4 regions of the Claveliimonas sp. genome follow, and region 1 is predicted to be linked to each of the others. Evidence: predicted binding sites of a transcription regulator. Region 1 holds the regulator's gene; each other region holds the start of a gene.
What was found. The regulator Rex, encoded in region 1, represses fermentation and respiration genes when NADH is low (regulators of the CRP and FNR family bind a similar motif). The targets are predictions, from matches to a motif close to ATTGTTAANTANTTAACAAT.
Positions count from the first base shown of each region.

Region 1 (8,553 bases):
TCGGATGTATTCCAAAGTATGCATCACCTGAATCCTATGCAAAATAATCCATCTGTTCCACAACTTTACCGTTCCGGATAAATTCTCTTGGTATTCGTTTTCCAAGATCACATACAAACTCATAATTGAATCTGCCGGAAAGATCACTTAACACTTCCACGGGGAGATCCTCTCCTCCGTCCGTCCCTACCAAAGTTACCCTGTCTTGGAAGGTTACCGCATCTATGTCTGTGACATCAACCATAAACTGATCCATACATACCCGTCCCAGAATGGGCGCTTTCTTTCCGCGGATCAGGACATAGCCTTTATTGGACAGACTCCTTGGATAACCGTCTCCGTAACCTACAGGTATGGTCGCGATGCGTGTTCTCCTTTTTGTCACGTATGTGCATCCATAGCTTACAGGCGTTCCGCTCTCCACCCATTTCACATGAGCCACATGACTGATCAGCTGAAGCGCCGGCTTCAGGGGAACATTCTTCTTTTCCACTTCATTGGAAGGATAAAGACCATAAGTGGAAATTCCCGCACGGACAAGATCCATATTGGCTTCCTTTACATCAATAATACCCGCACTGTTTGAGCAGTGATAATAAGGAAATGTGACCTTCCGTTCCTCCAGCTTCTCTTTCATCCACAGATAGCGCTCTAACTGCTTTTTTGTAAATGTCTTATCTGTTTCATCTGCTGTGGCAAAATGAGAGTACATGCCCTCCAATACCAGATTCGGCAAAGAAGCAATCCGGCAGATCTCTTCCACACTCTCCTCTGTAATCTGAAAGCCCAGCCTGGACATTCCTGTATCCAGTTTAATGTGGATATATGCCTTTTGATTCAATTTTTGTGCCCTCTTGGAAATATCTTCTGCCATTTCCAATGTATAGCAGGTCATACGTACTTCCTGCTCTATCATAATATCCCGCTGATCCGGGAAAATACAGCCCAGAACCAAAACCGGCTTCTTCACCTGATTTTTCTTCAATAGAACAGCCTCATCCAGAGTGGCAACTGCATATCCCCATATATAATCTTTTTCTTCCATTACATATCTGGCAATCTGCACGGCGCCATGGCCATATCCGTCCGTCTTGATCACGCCGATCATCTTCGTTTCTTCTTTGATGTTTTGCTTCATCATATCCAGATTATATTCCACTGCGTCCAAATCTATTCTGGCGCAGACTCTGCTGTATTTTTTCATACGATCATTCCTCCAGTCTTTTCAGAACAGTCCCGATATTTTCCGCCAGGTCTCTTGCAAGCACGCTGTAGCTTCCCTTCTCCCTTTTTGCCTCATCTCCTGCCAGTCCGTGAAGGTAAACACCTAGGACCGCTGCATCAAAACAGGACATTTTCTGTGCAAGAAGACCTGTGATCACACCTGCAAGAACATCTCCGCTTCCTGCCTTTGCCATAGCCGCATTTCCTGACAAATTCACAAAAGGATGCTCCCCGGGACTGAAAATACACGTGCGCGCATCTTTCAGTACACATGTAACATCATATTCTCCGGCAAACTGCTTTAATATTTCCATTCGGCTGTTTCGAAGTTCTTCCACTGATTTCCTTGTTATCCTGGACATTTCTTTCATATGGGGAGTAAAAATAAACTGACCACGGACAAGATTTTTCATATAGCGGCTGTGCGCAGATAAAAGATTCAATCCGTCCGCATCCACAACACAGGGAACCTCTACATTTTCCAGTGTTGCCTGTAAAATCCTCCGTGATTTGTCGCTGGTTCCAAGCCCGGAACCAATACTCACCACATCCGCCCATTTCAGCAGCTGCAAAAGTTCCCGTTCGTCAAAGAAATCATAACAGCGAACGATTGCCTCCGGAAGAAGCGTCTGCAGTACAGCCCGGTTATCCTCTGACGTATAGATCTGTACCAGACCTGCCCCCGTCTTATAGGCCGCCAGTGCGCCCAGATAAGCTGCTCCGGCCATTCCTTTGCTTCCGGCGATAATAAGAACCTTTCCATAAGTCCCTTTATGAGAATCCTCTCTGCGCTTCGGCAGCATTTTCGCCGCATCCTCCTGCTCCAGCGCATAGGCTACATCTCTGTCCCCCGGCATCGCTGAGACATCGACTCCTATATCCGTTACCTTTACTTCTCCGGCAAACTCCTTCCCCGGATAAAGTACACAGCCAAGTTTTTCACACTGAAAACTGACTGTCAGCTCTGCCCGGAAAGCGTCGGTTACAACCTCTCCGGTAGATGTGGAAACTCCGGAGGGTACATCTACTGCCACTTTTTTCCCCTCTGACCGGTTCATCGCCTGAATACATTCCAGGTAATGCCCTTCCACACGCCTGCTAAGCCCTGCCCCGAATATGGCATCGATAAGCAGGCTGCATTTTCTCTCCGTAAAACCTTCCTCTATGGTTCCTCCTGCCTCCCGGAAAAGCTGAATCTGCCTCTTTGTCTCTTCGGTACAATGATCAGGGTTTCCCACCATACAGGCTGATACTCCCGCTCCTCTTTCCAGAAGAAGTCTGGCGATAGCAAATCCATCTCCGCCATTATTTCCGGATCCGCATACAACACATACATCTGACAGATCTGCATCTGTTTCACATACCGTTTCTACAAAAGTTCTTGCCGCCCTTTCCATCAGGATAAGAGACGGCATTTTTTTCTCCCGTATCGTATACCCATCCGCTGCCTTCATTTGTCTTCCATCCGGCAAATATCTCATACTGTCAACCCCCTTTTTATTTATTTTATTTATATAGAACAAAGAATCCGCAACAGGAAACGAAGTTTTCTATTGAAAAAGCGTGTAAAGAAAGCCTGTCCTTTCGCACACGCTTACTTCACACGCTGTCATATCCCCGCTATTTTTCAGCCCTATGTTCCTCGTTGTAACGGCTGATATTATAGGATAATCTCATCAGACTTTCCGATAAGTGTACATTTTCCACGATCACGTTATCCGGCAAATTCAGATCTGTATGGGCAAAGTTCCAAATCGCCTTTATCCCATAGTCCACCAGCTGATTTGCCACTTCAATTGCCTTTGCCTTAGGTATGGTGAGGATTCCGATCTCAATATCACTGTTCTTCATAAAATCTTCCAGCTCATCCATCATATAAATAGGCACTCCACGAATTGTCATTCCCTTTAAAGTAGGATTAACATCAAAAATGCCTTTTAATACAAATCCCCGCTTTTCAAATCCTGCATGATTCGCCAGAGCATGACCCAGATTTCCTGCCCCGATGATGATCATTCCATGTTCTTCCTCCAAACCGAGGATCTTTCCTATCTCTGTATAAAGATATTTCACATTATATCCATATCCCTGCTGGCCAAATCCGCCGAAATTATTTAAATCCTGCCGAATCTGGGATGCAGTTACCTGCATTCTCTTACTCAGATCATTTGAAGAGATACGTTCCACCCCATTTTCAAGCAGTTCTCCTAAATACCTGTAATATCTTGGGAGCCTCCGTATGACTGCCTGCGAAATTTCTCTGCTTTCCACTCTTTTCACCTTCCCAATCTTTTTCTGTCTACATTATATAGAATTGTTTGTTCAAAGTCAAATTTTTGTTCGGAAAACTTTGGAATATTAGATTTTATATAAAGAATTGCAGAAAATTGACACCTTCACAAATCACCGATATAATAGTCCCGGAGGTATATATTTATGATACTAGCATGTCATTCAATTGAAAAAGCATTTGGTGAGGATGTCATTGTAAAAAACGGCTCCTTTCACATAGAAGAATATGAAAAAGCAGCACTTGTTGGGATCAACGGAGCTGGAAAATCAACAATACTGAAAATGATTGTGGGAGAACTGCCACTTGACGGCGGTAGCATTACTTTATCGAAAGGAAAATCTCTTGGCTATCTTTCCCAGCACCAGAATCTCTCCGGAGGAAACACTATTTACGAAGAAGTACGCACTGCCAAAGCGGAGATCATATCACTGGAAAAAGAGATCCGCCGAATTGAACAGGAAATTCCCAACCTTGCGGGCGAACAACTTACTGAGCGACTGAATACTTATCACCGTTTGTCTGACCGGTTTGAACGTGAAAATGGCTATGCCTACGAAAGTGAAATTGTGGGAGTACTCAAGGGGCTTGGTTTTGACGAAGAAGAATTCTCCAAACCGGTAGACGCTCTTTCCGGTGGTCAAAAAACACGTGTAGCATTAGGCAAACTTCTTCTTACAAAACCGGATGTCCTTCTTTTAGATGAGCCTACCAACCATCTGGATCTTAATTCGATCTCCTGGCTGGAAACTTATCTTCTGAATTATTCCGGTGCCGTGCTTATCGTCTCCCATGACCGCTATTTTCTCAATAGAGTGGTAACAAAGGTCATTGAAATTGAACAGGGTTCCATTATGACCTACCTTGGCAATTACACAGATTACTCCCGTAAAAAGCAGCAAATCCGTGAAGCAAGGATGAAAGAGTATCTCAATCAGCAGCAGGAGATCCGCCATCAGGAAGCCGTGATCGAAAAGCTCCGCTCTTTTAACAGGGAAAAGTCAATCAAGCGTGCAGAAAGCCGGGAAAAAATGCTGGAAAAAATGGAACGCATAGAAAAGCCTGCGGAGCAAAGAACAGATATCCATCTGGTGCTGGAACCTTCCTGTGTCAGCGGAAATGATGTTCTTTCCGTAGATCACTTAAGCAAATCTTTTCCGTCCCAGCCCCTTTTTGAAAATGTCAGCTTTGAAATCAAAAGAGGCGAACATGTAGCGGTAATCGGAGATAACGGAACCGGCAAGACAACCCTCCTTAAAATCCTGAACCGGGTTTTGCCTGCTGACAGCGGAAGCTTTACACTTGGGACAAACGTGCATATCGGATACTATGACCAGGAACATCATGTTCTTCATATGGAAAAAACTATATTTGAAGAAATTTCAGATGCATATCCTTCTCTTACAAACACGGAAATCCGCAATATGCTGGCTGCTTTCCTCTTCACGGGGGATGATGTTTTTAAGCTTATCGGAGATTTAAGCGGCGGAGAGAGGGGACGTGTTTCCCTGGCAAAGCTTATGCTTTCGGAAGCAAATTTCCTCATTCTTGATGAGCCTACCAACCATCTGGATATCGCCTCCAAAGAAATTCTGGAAAACGCTCTGAATAATTACAAAGGCACCGTCCTCTATGTGTCCCATGACCGATATTTCATTAACCAAACGGCCACCAGGATCCTGGAACTTGTAAACAAAACATTTGTCAACTATATCGGTAATTATGACTATTATCTGGAAAAGCGGGAGGAATTGACTGCCGCATACGCGTCAGTTCCATCCTGTGATAATGCCCCGGCTGCCGAAGCAGCCTCCGAAGCCAAGTTAAGCTGGCAGGAGCAAAAAGAAGAAAAGGCACGGGAACGGAAACGACAGAATGATCTGAAGAAGACAGAGGAACGCATAACTTCTCTGGAGGAACGAGACGGACAGATTGATGAGCTGATGGCGCTGGAGGAAGTATATACCAATTCTATACGCTGTCAGGAACTTGCCAGAGAAAAAGCTGACATCGCTGCTGAATTGGAGGAACTGTATGAAAAATGGGAGGCTCTCGCCTCCCAGGAATAAAATCAGAGAATTTTTTTCTTTTTAAAGATTAAAATACAGACAACAATAACGATCAAACTTAGTGCAATAACGCCGGGATATCCGTTTTTCAGCTCCGGCATATTTTCAAAATTCATACCGTACCATCCGGTAATTAAGGTGAGGGGGAAGAAAATGGTGGACAACACAGTCAGAAACTGCATATTACTATTCTGTTTTGCATCCACCTGTGCCTGATACAGATCTCGCACCTGCTGTGCGTATTCCAGCAAATGGGCAGTCCTCCCCATCAGCCGGTCTGCCCGATTGGAAAGTGTCCCGAAATATTTGAGCTGTTTCTTGGCGAAAAATCCATTTTCATTTTCCTCAAGCTCTGTTCCCATATCCATCATTTCATCATAATAGCCGCGAAGTGTCAGAAGTTTTCTTCGTATCGGCATCAGTTCCCTCTGGAAATTTTCAATTTTCCCCTGCATGACGTCTTCTTCCATGCGCATAAGGATTTTCTCATACTGCATCAAAATTTCCTGATCTCTGCTCATAAATTCAGCAATAAAATTATATATGAACCGTTCCTTTGTTTCTCCTTGATGGGTCTTTTTTCTTTTGATCCTTCGGATCAGCCTCATAGAAAAATCTTCATCATCTACAAGTACAACATGATCTTGATTCACAAAAAAGTAAATGCGGTATCTGCTTCCAAGCACGTCCAAAAGCCTGGGGATACAAAGTGTACCCGCCAGGCATTCCTGCTGTGTTTCCAGTTTACAAAATCCTATCTTGTTGGTCTGTATTTCATTTTCATACTGTATACCTGCCAATTCCAAATCCCGGCGGGCATTTTTGGAATCAGTGAGAAATACAGCCGGAGGCCTTGTCTCCTTCCATGTTTCTGTCTCAATCTGCTCCAGCCTCTCTCCGAGTTTCCATATCATTCTACCACCACTCTTATCTTACATTTGTCCTGCCTTTTCGTAAGCCTCCTCATAAAAGTATTCCTGTGAGTTTACTTTAACTGTGTCAGGATCCTCCATGCGAACAAAAAGGTAACTGCCGTCAGCCGTTTCGTGCCGTGCCTTCTGATTGTCCCTCAACATAAGATCAAACATAGCCTGAAGTCGTTCTTTCAGATTCTGCTGCTGCACAGGCGCCGCCACTTCTACCCGGCGCACAGTATTCCGAGTCATAAAATCTGCAGAGGCAATGTAATATCTGGCCCGCTCGCCGCATCCGAAAATATAGATTCTGGAGTGTTCCAGAAATCTTCCGACAATACTGATGACACGGATATTTTCTGTTTTTCCCTCTACCTGTGGAACCAGACAGCAGATACCGCGAATCACCATATCGATCTTCACTCCTGCTTCCGACGCTTCTATCAGTTTATCAATAATTTTTTTATCTGTCAAAGAATTTAACTTTAATCCGATATAAGCCGGCTGTCCTTCTTTTGCCTGCCTTATCTCTTCGTCCATCATTTCCAGGACCCGGGACTGAAGGCATTTTGGCGCTACTAAGAGGTGACTGGAACTTTCCACAGTCTCACCTTTTGACAACGCCTGGAATACAGCTGATGCTTCCATGCCAATATCCGGATCTGCCGTCATAAGAGAAAGGTCTGTATACAGTCTGGAGGTCTTTTCATTGTAATTTCCTGTTCCGATCTGAGTGATATATTCAATCTTTCCTTCATTTTTTCTCGTGATGAGACAGAGTTTGGAGTGCACCTTATAGCCTTCCAGACCATAGATCACCTGACAGCCTGCCTCTTCCAGACGTCTTGACCATTCGATGTTATTTTCCTCATCAAATCTGGCACGCAGCTCTACCAAAACGACAACTTCTTTTCCGTTTTCCGCTGCTTCCACCAATGCCTCAACAACCTTACTTTGTTTTGCCAGACGATAGAGTGTCATTTTAATGGAAATCACGTTTTCATCCTCTGCCGCCTCATTTAGCATCCGGAGGAACGGACGAATGGATTCATAGGGATAGGAAAGCATTTTATCCGACTCTCTTATCTGCTCTATAATTCCTCTTCCATCTTCAAAAGAGGAAGATTTCTGTGGCGTGCGCTTTTCAAAAAACAATTCCGGGTTCTTTCTTAGCATATCCTGGATTTTAGAAGAAAAAGACAGATCAAGGGGTGTGCTTTGACGAAATACTCTGGCTTCCTCTAAATCAAGGTATTTACAGAGAATACCTACGATATCTCCGTCCATCTCCCTGGACAGTTCCAGCCGGACCGGAGAAAGTTTTTTTCTTTTTTTAATTAAATCTGCCATAAATTCCCTATAATCCAAATCTTCATCATATAAGGCGTCAGCATCTATATCTGCATTTCTCGTTACGCGGATCAATGATTTGGCCCTGATCTGATAGCCTTTAAAAACTCTCGGCATGTAATGCAGAATCAGTTCTTCAGCCAGCATATATGTTCCTGACCTGTCCGGAACTGCAATCAGCCTTTCTACCATGCTATTTGTACAGGGAATGATACCGATCCTCTGCTTCTTACTCTTTGTTTCCAAAACAGCTACCGCGTAAATTTCTTTATTTCTAAGAAACGGAAATGGCTGACGCTTTCCTACTACGGTAGGTGATATTAAAGGCTCAATCTCCATGGCAAAATATCTTTCCATATACTCACTTTCGCTTTTTTCCATACTTCTGAAATCCGTAAGGGAAAATCCCCACTCTTTCAGACGTGACATCAGTTCTTCATAAACTTTGTCACGGCGTTCATTTAATATATGAACTCTTCTCAAAATTTCCTCAATCTGCTCCTTTGCAGTCATATTGGTCTTATTATCTTTGATTTTTTTGCCAAGAAGGCTTTGGTCCTGCAAAGAACCAACCCGGACCATAAAAAATTCATCCAGATTAGTCTGATAGATAGACGCAAAAGAGAGCCTTTCACACAAAGGGACCTCTTTATTCTCCGCTTCCTCCAGCACTCTTTCATTAAATTTCAGCCAAGATAACTCTCGA
Region 1 covers NZ_JAYAZJ010000035.1:5,590-14,142, forward strand. The annotation lists gene alr (alanine racemase) at 35-1,204, opposite strand; gene WJ238_RS01615 (NAD(P)H-hydrate dehydratase) at 1,209-2,705, opposite strand; gene WJ238_RS01620 (redox-sensing transcriptional repressor Rex) at 2,845-3,495, opposite strand; gene abc-f (ribosomal protection-like ABC-F family protein) at 3,661-5,583, shown strand; gene WJ238_RS01630 (magnesium transporter CorA family protein) at 5,586-6,497, opposite strand; gene ppk1 (polyphosphate kinase 1) at 6,516-8,553, opposite strand, start outside.

Region 2 (9,154 bases), on a different contig from region 1:
GACGCTTCACTTGAAGAAGGGCATACGTTATCGACTACGTCCGATGCAGTCAGGGGCGCATTACTGTGGGTAGCGATATACAGGCTGATCTTCCGGCTCAAGGGGAAAGACTCAAACTGGTAGCTCGCCTTTGCGCTCTGTGCCACACGGTTATAGAGTAGTTCGATCTTACGGAGAAAAGAGCTGCGCAGGATAGCTGATCCGTAAGATTTCTTCTTGCCTAGTTTCTGGAACTGATCGAATAAGTGGATGATCTGTTCCACCTCGGAGCCATCCGGACCGATTACAGGAAGACTGTTGACAATTTCCTGTTCTTCATTAAAAGATATTCTGCTGAAAGAATAATAGTTTAAAAGCTGATAATCATAAGAACAGACCCATAGCTGAAGTTGTTCATTAAAATCCGGACAGATTGTAAGAACTTGCGAGCATTGGATCCATGATATGCAGCCGGGCTCCACTGCAAATTTTTCCCCATTTATAATAAAAATGCCACGCCCTTTTTTTACAAGAATAAAATAGCTGTCAAACTCCATGATCGGACACATTTCAGTACTGACGGTATATTCCTGAAGCTTCAGATACTTGTCAGGACCGCAGAATATGCCGTTTCTTGGCGGTTCGCATAAGGGATAGATCTTTTTGTTCACAATAATACGTCACCTCTCTGATTTCTGTGGCAAATGTCGAAATATGACACTCCAAGTATGCGAAAAGGATAGCATATTGAAAAAGAAAAATCAATGAGGCACATAAATTTTTTGGATTTTCAGATTTTGAAACGAAGAAAGGTAAAAATAGAAAAAACTGCAGATACTACATAGCATCTGCAGTTTTTCCAGGAGTAGAATGTCTTTTACAGTCTATAGTATTTACAATTTGTAAGCGGCCTCAAAACCTTCCCACATAGCGAAGCTTGCCTGGCGGGCTCTCACCGCGTCGCCGATTGCATATACTTCAGGAATAAATGTCTTCAGTTCTTCGGAAAGCGGATCGTAATTTCGGGAGCCGAGGCCGAAAAGTACATAGTCAAATCCGCGGAGCCATTCCTCCGTGCCGTCTGCTCTTTGTACTTTTACGTCGTGATCTGTTACTTCCAGGATTTTGGAATTTACGTTAATATCCACACCTTTGCTCTTGAGCTTCCGTACCATCGGAGTACGGTTCGGCGCGCAGACATTGGTGAGAAGCTGGGGCAGCATCTCCACCATTGTGACTTCCACATCACCGATGCTGGCTTCAAATCCCCTGGTAAAGGAATTAGGACGTGCATTTTCGAGAAGAACTTCTGCAGTCTCACAGGCAACGGCGCCGCCTCCCAATACGCAGACACGTCCTCGCGGAATGACAATCTTGCCGCGTAAGAAATCGTGAGCTGTACGGACCGGATAATCCTGTGTTCCTTTGATCGGCGGGATCAAAGGTCTTGCGCCGGTAGCTACGATCACGGCGTCAGGAGCAAATTCCCGAACCGCTTCTACAGTGCCCGTTTTGCCAAACTCAAAAGTTACACCGGCTTTTTTAGCGCGATAGTTTAAGTGCACCATCCATTTGGTCATTTCCTGTTTGCCGGGGGCAACAACAGCCAGATTCAGCTGTCCGCCGATTTTTTTATCAGCTTCCCAGACAGTAACCTGGTGTCCTCTTTCTGCAGCTGTGACAGCAGCCATCATACCTCCGGGACCGGCGCCCACCACCAGTACCTTCTTGGATTTTTCAGCCGGAACTTCCGGAAAATCATATTCTCTTCCGACTCTCGGATTGATATGGCATCTGCACTGTGGACTTGCCTCGCTGCGGGTGATACAGCTTCCGCCGCAGCTTGCGCATGGCGTGATATCATCAAACCGGTTTTCATAGGCTTTTTTACACAGATCAGGATCTGCAAGAAGCGGACGTCCCATAGATACACCGTCTACCAGACCGCGCTCTACAATATCTGCTGCATAGCGGATATCATTGATCTTTCCAACAACAAAAACAGGGATATTTACTACTTTTTTGATTTCAGATGCTTCATATACATTTACACCGATGCTCTTGTTCTGGCAGGGGATGATATGCTCCAGTCCTTCATACTGGGTACCGCCGGAAACTTCAAGCATATCGACTCCGGCCGCTTCAAATTTGGGAGCCAGGTACAACATATCTTCGAGAGAGTTGCCTCCGATCATACGTTCGTCGCCGGAAATACGCAGGAAGATCGGAAAATCCCGGCTTACATTTTTTCGGACTTCTTCAATGACTTCCAGAATAAATCTTGCGCGGTTGTCCAGACCTCCGCCGTATTCATCCATTCGTTTGTTGCGGAGAGGAGACAGGAAAGAACCGGGAAGCATATAGGCGTGAGCGCAGTGAAGACTGACGCCGCCGCATCCGGCTTCTTCCGCCCGGCGTGCAGCCTGACCGTACTGTTTTACGATCTTTTGGATTTCTTTTACCGTAACAGGACGGCTGACATGACAGTTGGCGTTTACATTGGCAGAAGGTCCGAGAGGTGCGATCTTACGGTATCCGCAAATAGATTCGGGACCTGCATGGATGATCTGAGGAATCAGAACACTGCCTGCCTCCCTGACGCGTTCTGCAAACTGTTTAAACTGTGGAACAAGACTGTCTTTATCCAGAGATGTCGTGTTTCCCATATAAGGATATTTGCTGTCGACAGTTACAGCGTCGATTACAATATAGCCGGTGCCGCCCTCGGCGCGCCGTACAAAAATATCCGCCAGCTTTTTCGGGACGGATCCGTCTGCTGCTTCATAATCCATACTCATAGGAGCCATTGCCACTCTGTTCTTCAGAGTGGTTCTTCCAATCTGAATAGGACTGAAAAGCTTTGAATTTTTCATATCTGTTATCATAAAACTTCCTCCTGAACGTTTGTTTTAATAAAATAATAAACGAACTGAAAGAGGGAGAATGCACATTTTTTTGTCAATCAAGCTACATTTTCAAAAAAAATCGTGAGAAAGTATTTCTGTAAAACAGGACATTTATTTAAAAATCACTACAAAATTCAGAGAGAACTCTTGGCAATTAGACAATAGTGATATTAAAAATCGAAATTTTGTACATTGTTTGTATATAATAATCAAATTTTTGCTCCTGCAGGAATGTAAAGATAGTGTTAAAATTTAAACAACTTTTAAGGATTACAGCTATGTAATCTGTTCATCACCATTATAAAACTAAATACTGAAATGAAATACACTGAAATGAAATACTATGAATTATATTCAAACATTTTCTGACAGGTAATTCCCGTATCTGCCAGAAGGAGGATACAGATGAAAGATCTGTATTAAGAAAAGAGAGGATGGTTTGGAAAATGAGTTATGACGCATTGTTTTCACCGATTAAACTGAGAGGACTGGAGCTGAAAAACAGAGTAGTTCTCCCGGGGATGAATACAAAGATGGCAAAAAACAAACATGATGTAGCGGAAGACTTGACAGGATATCATGGAGCGATCGCAGCAGGAGGCTGCGGACTGAATATTGTGGAGATTGCTACAATCTGTCCGGAATGTCACGCCTATCTGTATCTTGGCCTTTATAATGAGCACCACAGAGATGAGCTGAAGAAAATTGTAGATGCGATCCATGAAAATGGCGGAAAGGCTGCTGTGCAGATCTGGCATGGAGGATTTGTTCCCCAGGAGTTTTTTGATAAAACGAATAAGCTGGAAACACCGGACAATCTTACAGTAGAGCGTATTCATGAAATTATCAGACAGTACGGGCAGGCGGCAAAATTTGCCGTGGAAGCCGGATTTGATGCGCTGGAATTTCACGGAGCGCACACTTATCTGCCTCATGAATTTATGAATCCTTCTTTGAATCAGAGAACAGATGAGTACGGCAATCAGAGCCTGGAAAACCGCTGCCGCTTCAGTCTGGAGGTAATCCGGGAAATGCGTGCAAATATGCCGGATGATATGCCTTTGATCATGCGTATCGACGCCATTGATGAGATGCTTCCAAAGGTTACAACAGTAGAAGAAACCATCCAGTTTATCAACTGGGCAGAAGAAGCCGGCGTGGATGCCATGGATCTTTCCAGAGGGAATGCCCGCAGTCTTGCAACTGTTTATGAGGTTCCTCCTTATAATTTGGAGCCGGGATTTAATATGGATAATATTGCAGCAATAAAAAAAGGTATTCACATTCCTGTTATCGGAGTGGGACGTGTCAATATGCCGGGACTTGCAGATGAACTGATCCGCGAAGGAAAGATCGATATGATCGCGGTTGGAAGAGGACAGCTGGCTGATCCACAGTGGTGCAATAAGGCAAAAGAAGGCCGCGAGGAGGATATCCGCCGCTGTATCGGATGTACAGAAGGATGTTATGACAAGGTTATCGATCCGAATGCGAAACATATTACCTGTACGAGAAATCCTATGCTTTGTCTGGAATACAAAGGACTTCCAAAAGCTGAAACGCCAAAGAATGTTATGGTGATCGGCGGAGGTATCGGCGGTCTGGTTACAGCAGAATTTCTGAAAGCGCGGGGACACAATCCAACGATCTACGAAGCAGCGGAAAATCCGGGAGGAAGATTTGTGCTGGCAGGAAAAGCACCTAAGAAGCAAGAATTTGCTGCCGCTGTAGAATGGGAAATTGAGCAGTGCAGGAAGAAAGGTATTGAGATCAAGACTGGTACAAAAGTAACACCTGAGCTGATTGAAGAAGTAAAGCCGGATCATGTCATCATAGCAACCGGCTCTGAATATGTAAAACCGGATATTCCGGGAATTGATGGAGCAGACGTTGTTTCTGCAGAAGATATTCTGACAGATAAAGCAGAGGCCAAAGGAGAAGTGCTGATCCTGGGCGGTGGTCTGATCGGCTGCGAGACAGCCCAGTATCTGATCAACAAAGGTGTGAAGGATGTCCGTATTATGGATAAAAAGCGTGTCGGAAACAAGATGGGTATGCTGCGTACGATGTTCCTTGATATCGAGTATCCGGGCAAGACGATCCAGAAGAGCAACCGAAGCAATATCACAAGCATCGGCGACCATGAGATTACATATAAGTTTACAGATAAATTCAAAAAGACAAGCGAGAAAACCCGCCATTTTGACACTCTTGTAATTTCTGTAGGAACGACATCCCGGAAGACAGAGGATCTGAAAGCAAAATGTGAAGAATTGGGAATCGCTTATGATGTAATTGGTGACGCGAAGAAAGTAGGAATGGGTATTGATGCGACAGCCGACGCATACGCAGTTGGAATGAACGTATAATACTAAGGAAAGGACAGGATATTATGACAATTGAAGAACGTCTTGAGGCATTGGAAAAAGAAGTGCAGCAGCTGAAGGATGTACAGGCAATTAAAGAACTGAAGAGCAGATATTTCTGCGCAATGGATACAAAGGACTGGGAAGCGATGGAAGCCACTATGGCACCGGATATTGAGACATCATACTCTGATGGTAAACTGGTATTCCACGGTCCGAAAGAGATTACAAATTATCTGGCAGAAACGATGCCGAAAACAGAAATCACTCTGCATCAGGGACATAATCCGCAGATCTGGTTTGAGAGCGATACAGTTGCCTATGGAAAATGGTATCTGCAGGATGATCTGCTTTTTGATAAGGGCGATACTTATGAAGGTCTGGAGATCAGGGGGTCTGCTATTTACACGGATAAATATGTAAAGATTGACGGACAGTGGCTGATCCAGGATACCGGATATCTCCGCATTTTTGAGGAGTCATCCCAAAGAGATGCGACACACCGTGTTCGTATCAGTATGTTCCGCCCTGCTACAAAGAAAAAGAAAATCGCAAAAAGAAAAACAACAAAATAAGAAAGAAAAACAGCAAATATGCCGCTGTGCCTGTTTTGGTATAGCGGTATATTTGCAAAAACGGCGATTTGAACAGACAAGACGGGAAGAGAAGAGGTGGGAAAGATGCTGCGGGAATATCGCAGAAAAATTTACAAAAAAATCCGTTTTGAGACATGGTACCGCAAAGGTAATTATTATTGGCGCAAACGGGATAAGATGGATGAGATCATTGAGAAGTACAAAGGCCCGGCAGCCTTTGAGGACCGTCGGTATCTTCGCAGGCTGAAGAGGGATATGATCCGGAGTCTTTTTAAATATGGTTCTTACTACAGCGAATACTTTCTCTATGATTATGAAGGGAAAGATCCGGAATACCGGGCGTCTTTCATTACAGAAGGAATACGAATGAGTTTTTATCCCCGGATGAATAAACGAAAAAACACCGACATTTTGGAAAATAAATACAGGACGTATAAGAAATTTGAGAATATGTACAAGCGGGAAGTCATCCGCATCAGAAAAAATGAAGATCCGACCCAGGAAAATTTGAAAAAGCTGCAGGAATTTGCCGGCCGTCATGGTGAGTATGTAGTGAAACCGGTATATGCAGCATTTGGGAAGGCAGTGAGAATTGAAAATATCGCCATGTACGATTCGGTAGAAGACGCCCACGAGCATTACCGGAAATATGGCGCTGTTATAGAAGAAAAAATCGAACAGGGATGGGAGATGGCCCGCATACACGAAGGGTCCGTCAATACACTCCGCATTCCTACTGTTATTATCCGAAACGAAAAAAACGAGCCGGAGATCAGGTTGTTTCATCCTTCTCTTAGAATGGGAAGGGAGGGCAGCTTTGTAGATAATTTCAGCGCCGGCGGGATCAGCGCACTGATCGATCCGGACAGCGGAGTGATCTATACGGACGGCGCTGATAAAAAAGGCCACAGTTATGAGTGCCACCCGGACAGTAAAGTGAAGTTTAAGGGGTTCGGGATTCCCCGGTGGGAGGAAGCTGTAGCAATGGTAAAGGAAGCAGCGATGATGATCCCGGACAACCATTACTGCGGATGGGATCTGGCTTTTGCCAGGGACAGAGGCTGGTGCATGGTTGAAGCAAACTGTACGGCGCAGATGGGAGCTATGCAGATGGTGGAAAAAAAGGACGCAGGCATGAGCTGGAGGATCTGATCACACAGATGCAGGAGAAGAGGGATTGTGATGAAGCAGTTAGATGAAGCCAAAAGATATCTGAACGCAAGGAAGCATATACGGCAATTTGCAGGTGAGTATGCAGAAAAATCCGGAGAGGATCCAAAAGATGTGGAGCGGGATATCCTGCAGGCTAAGAAGAGAAACCACATTTCATTTGCAGAATATGAATGGACGGGGTATTATCACCTGACTCCGGAACAGAAGAAGACAATCTCTACTCTTTGGACACGGATGGAATTTCGGAAGCAATTTACAGACAGACGTTACATCGGAATGCTTATGAATAAGTATATCTTTTCAAAAGTGTTTGGGGATTTTTATGGCCGATGGTGCATGCGTGCGTCTGAAGCAGATGCCAAAAGCTTAAGAGAAATGGCAAAAGAGAGCGGCCGTGTTGTTTACAAACCTAATTGCAAAGGAATGGGGCAGGGAATCCGCGTTCTTTCTGCCAGGACAGAGGAAGAGGCAAAGGAAGCTCTGCAATATATTCAAAAAAGCGGCGGCGGGATTGTGGAGGAGTATATCTGCCAGGATGATCTGTTAACCTCGCTGAATCCCAATGCCGTCAGTGTGATCCGGTTTTATTCTGCCAGTTCTCCGGAAGGCGAATTTCTCTTTGCTCCGGTGCTTACAGTGGCGCATAAGAATAAAATTTCCAACGGCTGCAAGGATGCACTGACTGCAATGGTGGATATCCGGACGGGAGAAGTGCTGACTGATGCAGTAGACCAGAACAGTGGGGAGATCTATCAGGCACATCCGTCCACCGGAATGGCATTCAAGGGATTGAAGCTGAATAATTGGGATAAGACGATCCAAATGATGCGACGGGCGCTGCCTCTTGGAAGAAAAATATCCAACATCGGATGGGATGTGGCTCTTACAAAAGAAGGACCGATCCTGGTGGAGGCCAATACAATACCGGGTTTTATGACGGCACAGTATGCAGGATTCGGATGGATCACAGACGGATACGGTTACCAGCCTCTCTTTGATGCGGTGCATGGCAAGTCCTTTGAAGACGACGGACGTTATGAGAGAGTGGTCCTGAAGCTGGAATAGTGCAAAGGAGGCGGGATATCGCCGAATACAAAGAGGAGTATGCAAGATGGCAGATAAGATCAGGGTATATTACAGTAAAATTCACAATATGGGAGATCAGCTGAATAAACTGATCATTGAGAAGTGCTTTGGCTATGAGACGGTACGCTGTTCTTTTCTGGAGGGAGAGATGTGTGCCATCGGAAGCTGCCTTGGAATGTATACCTTGCACGGTACTGTGCCTATGCGGATACAGCAAAGGATCAACGGGATCCAAAAGCCCCATGTGTCCATCTGGGGAACTGGTTTTATCAATTATACAGACTGTGAAGGCAGCTTTTTTAAAAGAGATATGAATTTCTGCGCGGTTCGGGGAGAACTTACAAGAAAAGCAGTGGAAAAGATGAGGAAGAAAAGGCTGGATATTCCCACGGCAGACGCCGGGATTTTGGCGGCAGAAGTGCTGGAGAGCCTTCCTTCAAAGCGCTATGACGTAGGTGTCATCCCCCATCTTTGTGATCTTCAGGATCCCAGGGCGGCAAATCTTCATCAGGAGTATGAAAATGCCCGCTTCATCAGTGTGAAGGAGGAGCCGCTGGAGGTGATCCGGCAGATTGCAGAATGCCGTTTTATTCTTTCCAGCAGTCTTCACGGGCTTATTATAGCAGACAGTATGGGGATTCCTAATCTGCACGTGGAATTTGGAGACAGACTGTTGGGGGATGGATACAAATTTGACGATTATTATTCCGCTTACGGGTTGACACATAAGCCCTATGATATGCGCACAGAGCCCCTTCCGGAGCTTGCCTGGATCCAAGAACAGTACAGGATCCGTCCGGAAGCGGTGGAAGCAAAAAAGAAAGCTTTACGGGAAGTATTTCCTTTTCCGGTAAAGTAAGGAGTTGCCTTATGGAGAAAAAACTGATCACAGTGATCATTCCGACTTATAATAGGAAGAAAAAGCTTCTGGAATGCATCAGCAGCATCCTTGAGCAGACTTACGAACATATTGAAGTGCTGGTAGTGGATGATGCTTCTACGGACGGAACAGAAGAACTTTTTCAGAGAAAAACAGATCCCCGTCTCC
Region 2 covers NZ_JAYAZJ010000086.1:11,232-20,385, reverse strand. The annotation lists gene WJ238_RS08130 (AraC family transcriptional regulator) at 1-650, opposite strand, end outside; gene WJ238_RS08125 (NAD(P)/FAD-dependent oxidoreductase) at 873-2,864, opposite strand; gene WJ238_RS08120 (oxidoreductase) at 3,332-5,254, shown strand; gene WJ238_RS08115 (nuclear transport factor 2 family protein) at 5,278-5,826, shown strand; gene WJ238_RS08110 (sugar-transfer associated ATP-grasp domain-containing protein) at 5,932-6,999, shown strand; gene WJ238_RS08105 (sugar-transfer associated ATP-grasp domain-containing protein) at 7,030-8,085, shown strand; gene WJ238_RS08100 (polysaccharide pyruvyl transferase family protein) at 8,132-8,965, shown strand; gene WJ238_RS08095 (glycosyltransferase family 2 protein) at 8,977-9,154, shown strand, end outside.
Region 2: the regulator Rex is predicted to act here: its motif matches at 3,127-3,146, upstream of WJ238_RS08120 (oxidoreductase).

Region 3 (5,704 bases), on a different contig from region 1:
GTCAGGTAGCCTGCTTTCTTAAGGATCGGTCTGTAATCAGCATCTGCCTCAAGAAGAGCTCTGGAAATTCCGTGGCGGATCGCTCCTGCCTGTCCTGTGTAACCGCCGCCTTTTACGTTAACGATCACATCAAATTTTCCTTCTGTCTCTGTCGCAACAAGCGGCTGACGAACGATAACTTTCAGTGTTTCCAGTCCAAGATACTCATCGATATCTCTTTTATTTATTGTAATTTTTCCTGTTCCAGGTACTAAATATACTCTTGCGATTGATTTTTTTCTTCTTCCTGTTCCGTAGAATTTTCCGTTAGCCATTTCTTAATATCCTCCTTTCGACCTCTGATTAAAATTTCAGTTCTTCTGGTTTCTGAGCCTGATGTGCATGCTCTGGTCCAGCGTATACATGAAGTTTCTTAATCATGCTTCTTCCTAAAGGTCCCTTCGGAAGCATTCCTTTTACAGCCAGCTCAATTACTTTTTCCGGTTTCTTATCCATCATCTCTGCCAGTGTAGTCTCTTTCATTCCGCCTACATAATCAGAGTGATTGTAATAAATTTTCTGAAGCATTTTCTTTCCGGTTACTTTTACATCTTTTGCATTGATCACGATCACGTAATCACCTGTGTCGATATGCGGTGTAAATTCCGGTTTGTTCTTTCCTCTCAAAACCTTAGCTACTTCTGATGCTAAACGTCCTAATGTATATCCTGTAGCGTCAACTACATACCATTTTCTTTCAATCTTGTCTGGACTAGCCATATAAGTTTTCATTGGTTTACCTCCTATGAATCGTTGCATTCTATGCGTTTACTTATAGATATTATATCGAAATCAGCCAGGTTCCGGGGCTTTGGTGCCTGCTGTTTCTCCTTTTGTCATACTGCATTATTATATTATACGCTTCCACGCGTGTCAACTGTTTTTATGGATTTTTTGCTGTATTTCTTCAGTATTTTTACCTTATTTTATTTGGCAAAAATCTGGAATAAATATTTCCGGACTAATCTTTGTTTATAGATTGACAATTTTCTTCTTTTATCCTATAATCGTCTTAAAAATAACAGTAATAGTTATTATTACCTTTTAGGTATGTGTTCCGGACATCAGAAAGATTTATCATCCAAAAAACAAACAGTACGGATATACGGCTGTTTTATTTATAAAAAGTAAAATCCTATCAAAAACTATTTATCAAAGGAGGAACAACTATGAAAACTGTAATTATTGGAGCAAATCATGCTGGAATTGCTGCAGCCAACACTCTCTTGGACAACTATCCTGATCAGAAGGTCGTTATGCTTGACCAGAACACGAACTTAAGCTATCTTGGATGCGGAACTGCACTGTGGGTCGGACGCCAGATTGATTCTTATGAAAATCTTTTCTATACCGATAAAAGTGCTTTCGAAGCAAAGGGCGCTGTTATCCGCATGGAAACAACGGTAGAAAAGGTAGATTTTGAAAAGAAGATTGTTTTCTGTAGAATAAAAGATGGCTCTTCTTTTGAAGAGAATTATGACAAGCTGATCCTTGCTACAGGTTCTCTTCCAATTGCGCCGACACTTCCCGGCAGTGATTTAAAAGGGATCAGTTTCCTGAAACTTTTCCAGGACGGCCAGAATGTAGACCGCCAGATCAGCGATCCAGACGTCAAAGATGTGGCTGTCATCGGAGCCGGATACATCGGTGTGGAAATTGCTGAAGCAGCGAAACGCCGGGGCAAAAATGTCCGCCTTTTCGATGTAGCTCCCACTTCCCTTGCCAGCTATTATGATCCGTGGTTTGCAGAAGATATGGACAAAAATCTCGCTGCACATGGAATCGAGCTTCATTATGGCGAGCGCGCTACTGCCTACAAAGGCACAGAACATGTAGAAGCAGTTGTGACAGATAAGGGAGAATATAAGACAGATCTTGTCATCAACGCAATTGGCTTTCTTCCAAACAACGCTCTTGGAAAAGATCATCTGGAGTGTTTCCGGAACGGAGCATATAAAGTAGATAAACATCAAAAGACAAGCGATCCAGATGTATACGCCGTAGGCGACTGCGCCACAATCTACTCCAACGCGCTTCGGGCTGAGACTTATATCGCACTTGCCACCAATGCAGTCCGCACAGGAATTATTGCCGCTCACAACATTGGCGGAACCACCCTTGACGCTATTGGAGTACAGGGTTCCAACGGCATTTCCATCTTTGGCTACAATATGGTTTCCACCGGATTGTCCGTTGCCGCTGCACAGAAAAACAATATGAGTGTGGAATATACTGACTACGAAGACCTGCAAAGACCGGGATTCATGAAGGAAAACGCAAAAGTTAAAATCCGTATCGTATACGAATCAGATTCCCGCCGCATTGTAGGTGCACAAATGGCTTCAACAGAAGATATTTCCATGGGAATCCATATGTTCTCCCTTGCAATCGAAGAGGGCGTAACTATTGATAAACTGAAACTTTTGGACATTTTCTTCCTTCCTCATTTCAATCAGCCGTATAACTACATTACTATGGCTGCACTTAGCGCAAAATAAAAATCCGCCTGCAAGAGGCAGACAAAAATAAGAAAGGCCCTCTATCCCTTCCATTTCTTTATAGGAAGGGATAGAAGGTCTTTCCTGTTTTTTCATGCAGCTATACTGACCGCGGTTATTTCGCTTTATCTATCGTGTAAGATTGCAGACTTTTTTGACATCCGTTCTTTTCATAAAATCCTTCCACTCCCGGCTGCGCGCCAAAATATAACATAGTAGGAGTGTTCTCCTTTGCAAGTTCAAGAAGCTTACTGCCTACCCCTTGCCTTTGATATTCCGGAAGAACAAGTAATTCTGTAATCGTTCCAAAAAAATATCCGTCTGTAAGAATGCGCAGACACCCTACAAGCATTTCATTATCATACGCCGTAATATTCAGTGTCTTAGACAATGCAATTTGAGTCCGCTCTATATCATAATCGCCTTGCCATATTTGATTGACAAAGGGCAGGAAAACCGAAGCCGCGAGCTCTGTATCGTTTACTTTATATTCTGCTTTCAGTGCAGCGGATGTTCCTTTAACCTCAATTCGCTCATTTGATTCTTGCCTTCCCTCCTGTGCAAAGAGTATAATATGTTGGCATTAGATTTTTTTACTTTAGCGTCGGTGTACAAGGGGACAAAATCTACCCTTCACCAACCGTGTTGCCCCTTGTACACCGACGCTATCATCCTTTAATGAAAGAACACTCTGGAGGAATCATCTATGAGAAAAAATATTGACCTCGTAAACGGCCCTGTGCTGAAATCTCTGACACAGCTCGCCGTTCCCATTATGGCCACCTCTTTGATACAAACCGCCTACAACCTTACGGATATGCTCTGGATTGGAAGAGTCGGCAGCAATGCTGTCGCGTCAGTGGGGGCTGCCGGAATGTACATGTGGCTCTCCAATGGTCTTGCTGCTCTGCCAAAAATGGGCGGTCAGGTAAATGTGGGGCATGTGCTGGGAGCTGGCCGTCCCAAGGATGCAGCCAACTACGCAACAGCCGCACTTCATATTTCTATAATTTTCGGCCTCGTTTTCGGACTGGTCTGTATCTTGTTTTCCAATCCGCTGATCGGATTTTTTAACCTGACCGGACATCAGGTCATCGCCGACGCTCGCATTTACCTGAAAATCACCTGCGGATGTGTCATTTTTTCTTTTTTAAACCAGACACTTACCGGAATATTTACTGCAGCCGGCAATAGCCGCTCCTCTTTTATGGCAACTTTAACCGGCCTTCTTATCAATATGATATTGGATCCGGTACTTATCTTCGGACTTGGACCATTTCCTGTCATGGGTGTGGCCGGAGCGGCTATCGCAACTGTACTGGCACAGGCGACAGTAACCCTTATCTTTTTTGTCTTTGCCAAAAAAGACAACATTATTTTTTGCCATATAAAACTATTTCGAATCCCGGACAGAAGTCATTTTTCTTCTATTGTCAGAATCGGATTCCCAACTTGCATACAAAATATGATTTTTACAGGTATTTCCATGATCATTGCCCGGCTCGTTGCAGGATATGGAGATGCCGCTGTTGCAGTGCAAAAAGTTGGTTCACAGATTGAATCCATCTCCTGGATGACTGCAGATGGATTTGCCGCTGCTGTAAACTCTTTTCTTGCTCAAAATCATGGTGCCGGAAAATACAGCCGAATCCCAAAAGGATATTACAGCGCAATGAAAGTTGTTCTTGTATGGGGACTTTTCTGTACACTACTGCTAATTTTCCTCCCTGCCCCTGTATTCCGCCTTTTTATTACAGAAGCAGACATTCTCCCCATGGGAGTAGATTATCTCATGATACTTGGCGTGTCCCAGCTCTTCATGAGTGTTGAGATCACCACCGCCGGTGCATTTGCAGGGCTTGGCAGAACTTTGCCCCCTTCTGTAACCAGCATCGTTTTGACAGGTATGCGCATCCCGTTTGCTATGCTCCTGATCCATACGCCACTTGGACTGAATGGAATCTGGTGGAGTATTACTATTTCCAGTATTTTCAAAGGAATTATCTTATTTATATGGTTCCGTCATCTGCTCGCTCACAGGAAAAACTATGTTGATATATCAGACAGTGGGAAAATGTATACAGAATCTTCTAAATGTAGTAAAATATAAACACAATTTCGTACGTACTGATCAGGAGCAGCTCCTGTCAGGACTGTAAATGATCCAGTCTAATATAATAATCAATAATAATGACAAAGAGAGGTTAAAACTATGTGGGCTTACAATAGCATTTTTTATCAAATATATCCTATCGGCTTTTGCGGGGCTCCGGTTCATAATGACGGGGAATGTGTACCGCGTATACGTAAAATTATGGAGTGGAGTGAATATCTGGAAAAACTCGGTGTAGATTCTATTTTACTGAACCCGATTTTTGAATCCGACAATCATGGTTATGATACCCGCGATTTCAAAACCATCGACTGCCGTCTGGGGACAAACGAAGACTTTGCCGACGTCTGCCAGGATCTTCACAATCACAATGTAAAAATTGTGTTGGATGGCGTATTTAACCATGTCGGCAGAGGATTCTGGGCTTTTAAAGATGTCTGTGAGAAGAAATGGGATTCTCCATACAAGGACTGGTTCCACATCAATTTTGACGGCAACAGCTGCTACAATGACGGCTTCTGGTATGAAGGATGGGAAGGCCATTTTGAGCTGGTAAAGCTGAACCTGCAAAATCCCGCTGTGACGGATTATCTTCTGGAATGTGTCAAATTCTGGGTGGATACTTTTGATATCGACGGCCTGCGCCTGGATGTGGCCTACTGCCTGGATCCTGATTTTATGCGCCGTCTGCGTTCCTATACCCAGGAACTGAAAGAAGACTTTGTCCTGATCGGGGAAGTTCTTTTCGGAGACTACAATCGTATTGTCAACGATGAAATGCTCCACAGCTGTACAAATTACGAATGTTATAAAGGAATTTATTCCAGTTTTAATTCCATGAATATGTTTGAGATTGCCCATTCACTTCAGCGTCAGTACGGCCCGGAACAATGGTGCCTGTACCGCGGAAAACATCTGATGACCTTCGTAGATAATCACGATGTCACCAGGATCGCAAGCATTCTCACAAACAAAAACCACCTTCCCCTGACTTACGGGATTCTTCTTGGAATGCCGGGCATTCCCTGCATTTACTATGGAAGCGAATGGGGAA
Region 3 covers NZ_JAYAZJ010000030.1:474-6,177, reverse strand. The annotation lists partial or broken gene rpsI (30S ribosomal protein S9) at 1-314, opposite strand, end outside; gene rplM (50S ribosomal protein L13) at 343-771, opposite strand; gene nox (H2O-forming NADH oxidase) at 1,209-2,537, shown strand; gene WJ238_RS01150 (GNAT family N-acetyltransferase) at 2,653-3,039, opposite strand; gene WJ238_RS01145 (MATE family efflux transporter) at 3,244-4,647, shown strand; gene WJ238_RS01140 (alpha-amylase family glycosyl hydrolase) at 4,750-5,704, shown strand, end outside.
Region 3: the regulator Rex is predicted to act here: its motif matches at 1,007-1,026, upstream of nox (H2O-forming NADH oxidase).

Region 4 (9,154 bases), on a different contig from region 1:
ACTGGTGGCAGTGATCTATTGGCTCTTTGGAACGGAAATGGGCGCTTCCATCCGGGCTACGGGATGTAATCCACAGATGGCGAGGGCTCAGGGGATCAATACGAATTTTATGAAGGTGCTGGCTTTGATGATCTCCAACGGGCTGGTAGGACTCTGCGGCGGTATACTGGCTCAATATCAGGGGGCGGCAGATGTCAACATGGGCCGTGGAGCGATTGTCATAGGCCTTGCAGCTGTTATTATCAGTGAGGTTATTTTCGGAAAACTGTGTGCGGGCAAAAAGATTGCCTTTGCCTATACTCTGACAGCGGTTTTTGTAGGTGCGATCCTGTATTACGTGGCATATGCACTTGTATTGTGGCTGAAGATGCCTTCGGATTATATGAAGCTTTTCTCCGCTTTGGTGGTGGCCGCATTCCTGGCAGTACCATATCTGAAAGAAAAACGCTCAGTGAAGAGGAGGGCTTAAAACTATGGGATACATGCTGGAGATCAAAGAAATTTATAAGACATTTAATAAAGGGACAATAAATGAAAAAGCGGCGCTCACAGGAACAAGCCTGAATCTGAATCCCGGAGATTTTGTGACGATCATCGGAGGAAATGGAGCCGGCAAGTCTACTATGCTCAATGCGATAGCGGGTGTGTGGAATGTGGACTCCGGAAATATTATTGTAGATGGTACGGACATTACACGGCTTCCGGAGCATAAAAGAGCGGTGTATCTTGGAAGAGTATTTCAGGATCCGATGACGGGGACTGCCGCTACGATGTCCATTGAAGAAAATATGGCTATTGCGGCTCGCCGGGGAGCAAGAAGGGGGCTGCGATGGGGAATCTCAAGAAAAGAAAGGGAAAACTATAAAGAGCAGTTGAAAGAACTGGATCTTGGACTGGAAGAGAGACTTAGCACCAAAGTGGGACTTCTCTCGGGCGGCCAGAGGCAGGCGGTAACTCTCTTAATGGCAGCTATGAAAAAGCCGAAGCTGCTTCTTCTTGATGAACATACCGCAGCGCTGGATCCGAAGACAGCAGCCAAGGTGCTGGACATTTCCGATAAAATAATAGAGGAACATCAGTTGACAGCGCTTATGGTGACCCATAACATGAAGGACGCCATTGCGCATGGCAACCGTCTGATCATGATGCATGAGGGACGGATTATATATGATGTGTCCGGAGAGGAGAAAAGGAATCTTCACGTATCGGATCTTCTGGCAAAATTTGAGGAAGTGAGCGGCGATGAGTTTGCCAATGACAGGATGATGCTGTCTTAAGGAAACTCTTTCACATTTTTATAAAAATTTGTTATACTGTACCTACAGTGTTACTATTCACAGCAGAAGGAGTACATTATGACAAATCTGTCCGGTAAAAAGCGTCAGCAGATGCTGGAATTTTTAGAAAAAATCAAAGAGGGACTTTCGGATGAGACTTCACTGTCTACAGTTCGCGATATTGAAGAAGAACTGACGACAAGGAAGTACGGACTGGTCTGGGAAAAGCATGAGGAGCGGATCGACCAGGAAATGCAGACGAAAGTTCCTGTTTTTACTGAGGTTAAAGAGCGAAGGATCAGTATGGCCGGGCGGGAGGACGGATACCATTACCTTTTGGAGGGAGATAATCTGCACAGCCTAAGGCTCCTTGGAGAAACATGCAGGAAAAAAGTGGACTGCATTTATATTGATCCGCCCTACAATACAGGAAACAAAGATTTTATTTATGATGACGCTATTGTGGATGAAAAGGACGGCTTCCGGCACAGTAAGTGGCTTTCTTTTATGTCAGAAAGACTGGAAGCGGCAAAAGAACTGCTCGCCGACAATGGTGTAATCTTTATCAGCATCGATGACAACGAAGTATATGCTCTGAAACTGCTCTGCGACGAGATCATGGGAGAGCAGAATTTTGTTACAAATATTATATGGCAGAAAAAAACAGGTGCGTCTGATGCAAGAGGGATTGCCACCATTACAGAATATATCCTGGTCTATGTAAAGGATATCCGGAGGGCAGACCAGATTTTCGATAAAAATTACCAGGCCTATGACAGGAAGCGTTACCGCTTTACAGATGAATACGAGGAGGAGAGAGGGCCTTTTTACTATGACTCACTGGATCGGGGAAGCGTAAGATACAGCGACGCTTTGAATTATGCCATCGAAGCTCCCGACGGCACACCTGTTTATCCCAACGGGCGTACAGAGTTCGTGCGGGATGGGTGGACGTGGAAATGGAGCAGGGAGAAAGTGAAATGGGCCAGGGAAAACGGATTTCTGGAAATTATGCCTTCTTCAAGAAAGGAAAATGGCTGGGCAGTCCGCTATAAAATTTATCTCAACGTGGATAATGAAGGAAATCCCGTGGAGAAATGCGCGCCCTACAAAAATGTGATCCAGACTGTGCTCAACGCAAATGCCGCAGCGGATATCAAGCGTATTTTTCAGGGGGAAACGGTATTTAAATATTCCAAACCGGTAGAACTGATAAAAATACTTTTGCGGTATCTGAAAAAGAAGGATGCCCTTGTACTGGATTTCTTTGCAGGAAGCGGAACTACAGGACAGGCAGTTCTGGAACAGAACCGCCAGGATGGCGGAAAGCGCCATTTCATTTTGTGTACGAACAATGAAAATCACATCTGTGAAGAGATTACTTATATAAGATTAAAGAGAGTGATAGAAGGATACAGGATGAAGGATGGCGGGAAGGTAGAAGGAATTCCCGCCAATCTGAAATATTTCCGTACAGATTTTGAAGAAAAATGATAAATGAGGAGAAGGATCAGTCTCCCGGGCTGCAGTCAATAAAAGACTCTATCAGAGAATGTAAAGAGGGAAGGTTTTCCTCTTCTGCAGAGACAGGCAGGGGAGAGAAAAAGCGGGAGCAGGTAAGATAGTCGCCATGTACCCCGCGATGTCCTTCTGCCTGAAGACGGCGAAGGCGCTCTGCCTCCGTCTCATTTATACCCCGGATATCCCAGAAAGACACCTGTCCTGTTTCTGTGACAGGGTTTCCCTCATGCTGGAGAAGCCAGAAACAGGCTTTCAGACTGCGGGCAAAGGCAAGCTGATTCCGGTAATTGTTTTCATCGTCAATATAGGGACGCCACTTGGGGATGGGCGGATTGGAAGAACGTTTGATCTCGATCAGGGAACAGTTTGTTCCGCTTTTGTCAAAGAGGATTCCATCACAGTCCTGCTTGCGGATATGGGCGGATAAAAAGCAGCGGCTCCAGTAATGAAAATAATCGTGAATGCTTTTATTTTTTTCCTTTCCGGTGCCCTGATCCTGGAAATTTACATCCAGAATAGAATAAATCTCGTTCTTCAGCTCTTTGCCCGTCAAAAATTTTGTTTTGGATTCTTTCAAATTCCAAACATAAAAACGAACATCTTCCAAAGGATATGCTTCCAGCGTCTTTTCCCATTGATCATCACTGTATGCAGGAAGTGTCGGATATGCGATAAAAATGCAGGGAAGGTCCGCGCGGTATGAAAGCAGCCGGAAGATCCTGAAAAAGGCGGCAAAAGGAGAGTTCCCGTCAAAATCCGCATAACTTTGATTCAGAGTGTCGGTGATCATTCCTTTTGTAAGATTCGGATTAGGAGAGAGGGGATCATAATCCACTCCCACATTCAAAGAAAGAAAGCCGGGAATGATCTGTGAATCCCGGGTTGTTCCCCACATAAGGATGTCCCCGCTTCCGGAGCCGGGGATATAATAAGGAGAGTATTTCTGTGTAAGATATTGGTTTAACTGATCCATGATCTGTCAGCCTCTCTTTCCAAATTTGTATGTATATCCAGTTAGATAGATGTATTATAACAGAAAAAACAGCAGAAAAATATCCCCACCGGAATATAATTGGGATTCCGGCGGGGATATTTTCAGATTTTATCATCTCTTCGGATATATCCCGGAGATGCAGGATCAGCGATGATCTCCTTTACATGGGTAATCTGTGCGTGTTTGTCTGCAACAATATTTTCTATATGAGCTCCTTCGCCCACTAAAACATCAGGAAGGATAACGCTGTTCTTGACAACGGCGCCTTTCTTGATGACGCATCCGCGTCCGATAATGGAATTTTCGATCGTTCCTTCAATCAGGCATCCGTTGGATACAACGGAGTTCTTTACGTCTGCACCTTCAAAATACTGAGTCGGGCAGGAATCATTTGTGCGGGTGTAGATCGGCCACTGGTCATCAAACAGGCTGAGTGCTGTCTTGAAATCGATCAGAGAGATATTTGCATCATAATAGCTCTTGAAATCGGTAATGGCTGCAAAATATCCGCGGTGGGAAACGCCGCGCACATCCAGTTCTTCACAGGAAGCGTTGACAATGTCTGCCAGACTGTACATGGAAGAGGTCTTATGCGCTTTGTTTATCAGCTCAATGAACAATTCCTTTTTCATAATATAAGTATCCATGAAAATGTGGCGGTTTTTGGCAGTTCCGCGGTTCATTTCCAGAGAAAGGACACCTTTCTGCCTGTTCAGGTTCACAGTGTTGCAGTTCAGGAATTTTTCCTTGGCGTCATCAGTAGAATGATAGAGCAGCGTGATGTCAGCGCCGGAATCAATGTGAGTCTGAAGCAGTGTACTGAAATCCTGGGCGTAGATCATATAACTGGGTGCAATGACAACGTAGGGGCAGTGTACCTGCTCAATGCATTCCATATTTTCCTGGAACGCTGCAATGTCGTTGTTGTAAATGTCATGATCCAAACCGGTCTCCGAAAACAAAATGTGGAGTCTGCCGCGCTTGGAATTAATATTATAGTGACGGCCTGTGCCAAGATGCTCGGTCAGAGAGCGGGGCTTGCGGCGAATGTATACCTGAATCTGGTCAATACCGCTGTTGCTCATGTTTGAGATCGGAAAATCAATGACACGGTATCTTCCGAGAAAGGAAAAAGCGCCGACGGGGCGATAAGGCTGCAGACCTTCTACCCAGATATGGTTTCCGGAAAAGTTTACAATACCAAATGCTTTATTCATACTATTCAACCCCCTTTACACGTTTGGCTACAAGCTCGATGTGTTCGCTGTCAGCGCTTCCCACAACGGCTTCCCTGCCGATCTTTACATTGTCAGCAACCAGTGCGCGCTGTACAACCGCGCCCTCTGCCACCTCTACTCCGGGCATCAGAACGCTGTCGATGATCTTTGCGCCGGCGCCTACTCGTGCTCCGGTGAACAATACAGAATTCTGCACCATTCCTTCAATGATGCATCCCTGGTTAATGAAGGCCTCTTTGATCTCGGCATCCGGTCCGATATACTGTGGAAGCGTTGTGGCATCTTCTGTATAGATTTTCCAGGTGGGATCGTTAAGATCCAGCTCGTTGTTCTTGTCCAGCAGATCCATATTTGCTTCCCAGAGAGAATCAATCGTTCCAACATCTTTCCAGTAGCCTTTAAACTTATAGGCGTACAGGTTTTTCCCTTCTTTTAACAGAGTAGGGATGATGTCCTTGCCGAAATCGTGACTGGAATCAGGATTTTTCATGTCGGAGATAAGCATTTTGCGAAGCAGTTTCCAGTCAAAAATATAGATTCCCATAGATGCAAGGTTGCTCTTAGGCTCTGCCGGTTTTTCCTGAAATTCAACGATACGTCCGTTTTCATCGGTATTCATGATTCCGAAACGGCTCGCTTCTTTCATCGGAACTTCAATGACGGCGATCGTAGCATCGGCACCGCATTCCTTGTGGTACTGAAGCATTTTTGCATAATTCATTTTGTAAATGTGATCTCCGGAAAGAATCAGAAGATAGTCCGGAGAGAAGGTATCTACAAAATCAATATTCTGCGAGATCGCATCGGCAGTACCCCGGTACACATCCAGATTTGCGTCCGCCTTTTCACGGGGCGGAAGAACATAGACGCCGCTGTTTTTTGCATCCAGTCCCCAGCGTCTTCCGGCAGCTACATAGCTGTTGAGCAGAATGGATTCATACTGTGTAAGAACTCCTACAACATCGATTCCACTGTTGGCACAATTACTGATTGGAAAATCAATGATTTTGTATTTACCACCATACGAAACGGCAGGCTTTGCAACTTTGTTGGTTAGCTCGTGCAGTCTTGTACCACGGCCGCCGGCTAAGATCATGGCTAACATATTATCTTGTTTCATATATGCGCCCTCCTCCTTTGTGTGATACTTCTATTATATATTCCAGAGCGGTTACTTTCCATGATTTTGTGCGAAAAAATCTGAGAAATTTCTAAAATAATCTCAAAAATATTAAGAAATAGAAGAATATAAAAATAATGCTTGACATATTTTTAACAAAAATAGTATAATAAAGTTATATCTTTTGTATAAAATATACAAAGAGGTTGCAAAGGAGGGAATTTTATGAGTGCAGCAACGATATTACTTATTATTATGTGGGTATTCGCAGCGGTATTTTTTGTAGTGCTGGTGAAGGATGTGGTAGCCCACAAAGATGAACTTGACAAGAGCAAAATGGGGTACAATGTGATTGTCAGTATGATCGCTAACTTTTTCGATACGCTTGGAATTGGAAGTTATGCGATTGCTACATCAGCATGGAAGTTCAACAAGGCTGTTGATGATGACCTGATTCCAGGTACGTTAAATGTAGCATTCGGTATTCCTATCTGTGTGGAAGCCACTATCTTTATCCAGAGGATTGATATGGATCCGTTGACTCTGGTTCTTATGATTGCAGCATCTATTGTCGGCTCAGTGATCGGAGCCAGAATTATTTCCCGGCTTGACATTATGAAAATTCGTGTTGTGATGGGTGTCGCACTTATTTTGGTGGCAGCTATTACTCTTTGCAAGATCAACGAAGTAGGACCTTTCGGTATCCTTGGAACAGCAAGAGGACTGACAGGCGGACTGCTGGCAGTGGGTGTCATTGCTAATTTCATTCTTGGTATTCTTATGACAGCAGGGATCGGACTCTATGCACCATGTATGGCTATCGTTCTTCTGCTCGGTATGAGCGCTGATGTGGCATTTCCTGTTATGATGGGATCCTGCGCATACCTTTGTCCGGCATGTGGTATTACGTTCATCAAGGAAGGCAAATACAACCGTGCGTCCACGATACCTATGATCATAAGCGGCGCGATCGGCGTATTGATCGCCGGATTTATCGTTACATCGCTTCCGCTGACAGTACTGACATATCTGGTCTGCGTTGTCATGGTAATCTGTGCAGTAATGTTCTTCCACGATGCGAAGAAGAGAGGTTAAGATACCGCTTCGGTTCTGTCCGGAGCCGGCAGGATATCACAGAAAATGTAAGAGATAAATATGAGAGTTTCGCCTGCGGAGTTCCGCAGGCGGAACTCTTTTCTTGTTTGGACAAAAAATTTCACTCCCTATCGAATAAAACGCTTTGAGGGATGCGCACTCGCACGAAATAGAAATTTACAGACAGGCGGTTGAAAAAATAAAAAAACTGCAGAAATGATTTTAGGGACATGAAAAAAGAAGTTGCAATTTACAGAAAATTAGTATATGCTAATCAGGACTAAGACAAAAGATTGTCTTAAAATTAACAAAGAAATGGAGAAGAGTATGGAGAAGAGATACAAAAAAGCGGTCAGTTTGGAGGCCTTCATTTTCCTGGTGATCTTTCTGCTGATATTTGGCGGCATTGCCATGAAAATGGGCGGGGCAAACATGATGCAGACATTGATGGCTACCGCATACGAGCTTTTGATAGACACAGTATTTAATATCATGGCGATTGCGGTTATTGCAGGAGCTTTGTCCGGAGTATTGTCTGAATTTGGAGTTATTGCCCTTTTGAATAAAGCGATCACTCCGCTGATGAAGCCTTTGTACAACCTGCCGGGAGCGGCTTCTGTTGGAGTCATGACAACATATCTGTCCGATAATCCGGCGATTCTGGGTCTTGCAGAAGACAGAAACTTCCGGCGTTATTTTAAAAAGTTCCAGCTGCCGGCGTTGACGAATCTTGGGACAGCCTTTGGTATGGGGCTGATCGTCACAACATTTATGCTTGGAATCAATGCGCCGGGAGAAAATCTCGGACTGGCTGTTTTGATCGGAAATCTTGGGGCGATTATAGGAAGTATCGTCAGCGTAAGGATCATGATGATCTTTACCAAGAAAGAATTTGGAGTTACAGAATATTGTATTCCGGCTAAAGAAGGAGAATCTCTTGACGATTTCCTGAACCAGCGCGAAGTGCGGGGCGGAAGTGTAGGAGGACGACTTCTGGAGTCTCTGCTGGACGGAGGTAAAAATGGTGTTAACGTGGGTATGGCTATCATTCCGGGAGTGCTTGTAATCTGCACCATCGTAATGATGCTGACAAACGGTCCTTCTGCAGACGGAACATACACCGGAGCCGCATATGAAGGAGTAGCGCTGCTTCCATGGATTGGTGAGAAGATTGACTTCATTTTGAAACCTTTGTTTGGTTTTACTTCTGCTTCTGCAGTGGCAGTTCCGATCACGGCTCTTGGAGCTGCCGGAGCGGCAATTGGCCTTGTGCCGGAGATGGTAAGCACAGGCATTGCCCACGCAAACGATATTGCTGTGTTTACGGCAATGTGTATGTGCTGGAGCGGATATTTAAGCACACATGTCGGCATGATGTCTGCCCTGAACTGTCCGCATATGACAGGAAAAGCTATCATCAGTCATACGATCGGCGGTCTGTGCGCCGGAGTTGCAGCAAACTTTATTTTTCAGCTTGTCGGCATGATTATGTAACTGTGTGACGAATGCAAAAATTTTACAGAGTAAAACAGCGGGCTGCTGTGCCAGTGATGGCGCGGCAGCCCGCTGTTTCTTATTCAACAGGAAATTTCTTACGGTAGATTTTACAGAAACCATGTTGACAATTTTGTGAAAAGTTCATATACTACTTATATTGTTAGCTACCAAATTGTTAGCTACAGAACAATTATGAAGGAAAGGAACGGAAGGAAAAATGGGAGAAGATGCGGGAAAGTGGATCAGCCGTGTTTCCCATCAGCTGAAAAGACAGATGTCCTATGAAGAGGACGCGGAGGAAGAAAGAGAACTGACTAATATGCAGAAACATATTCTGCATTTTATTCTGTTAGAAGGTTTGAACAGGGATCTTTTTCAGAGGGATCTGGAAAAGGAATTTAAAGTAAGAAGA
Region 4 covers NZ_JAYAZJ010000073.1:81,706-90,859, forward strand. The annotation lists gene WJ238_RS06435 (ABC transporter permease) at 1-469, shown strand, start outside; gene WJ238_RS06440 (ABC transporter ATP-binding protein) at 483-1,277, shown strand; gene WJ238_RS06445 (site-specific DNA-methyltransferase) at 1,356-2,771, shown strand; gene WJ238_RS06450 (hypothetical protein) at 2,788-3,771, opposite strand; gene glgD (glucose-1-phosphate adenylyltransferase subunit GlgD) at 3,894-5,009, opposite strand; gene WJ238_RS06460 (glucose-1-phosphate adenylyltransferase) at 5,011-6,150, opposite strand; gene WJ238_RS06465 (sulfite exporter TauE/SafE family protein) at 6,376-7,245, shown strand; gene WJ238_RS06470 (CD0519/CD1768 family membrane protein) at 7,573-8,739, shown strand; partial or broken gene WJ238_RS06475 (MarR family winged helix-turn-helix transcriptional regulator) at 8,960-9,154, shown strand, end outside.
Region 4: the regulator Rex is predicted to act here: its motif matches at 7,538-7,557, upstream of WJ238_RS06470 (CD0519/CD1768 family membrane protein).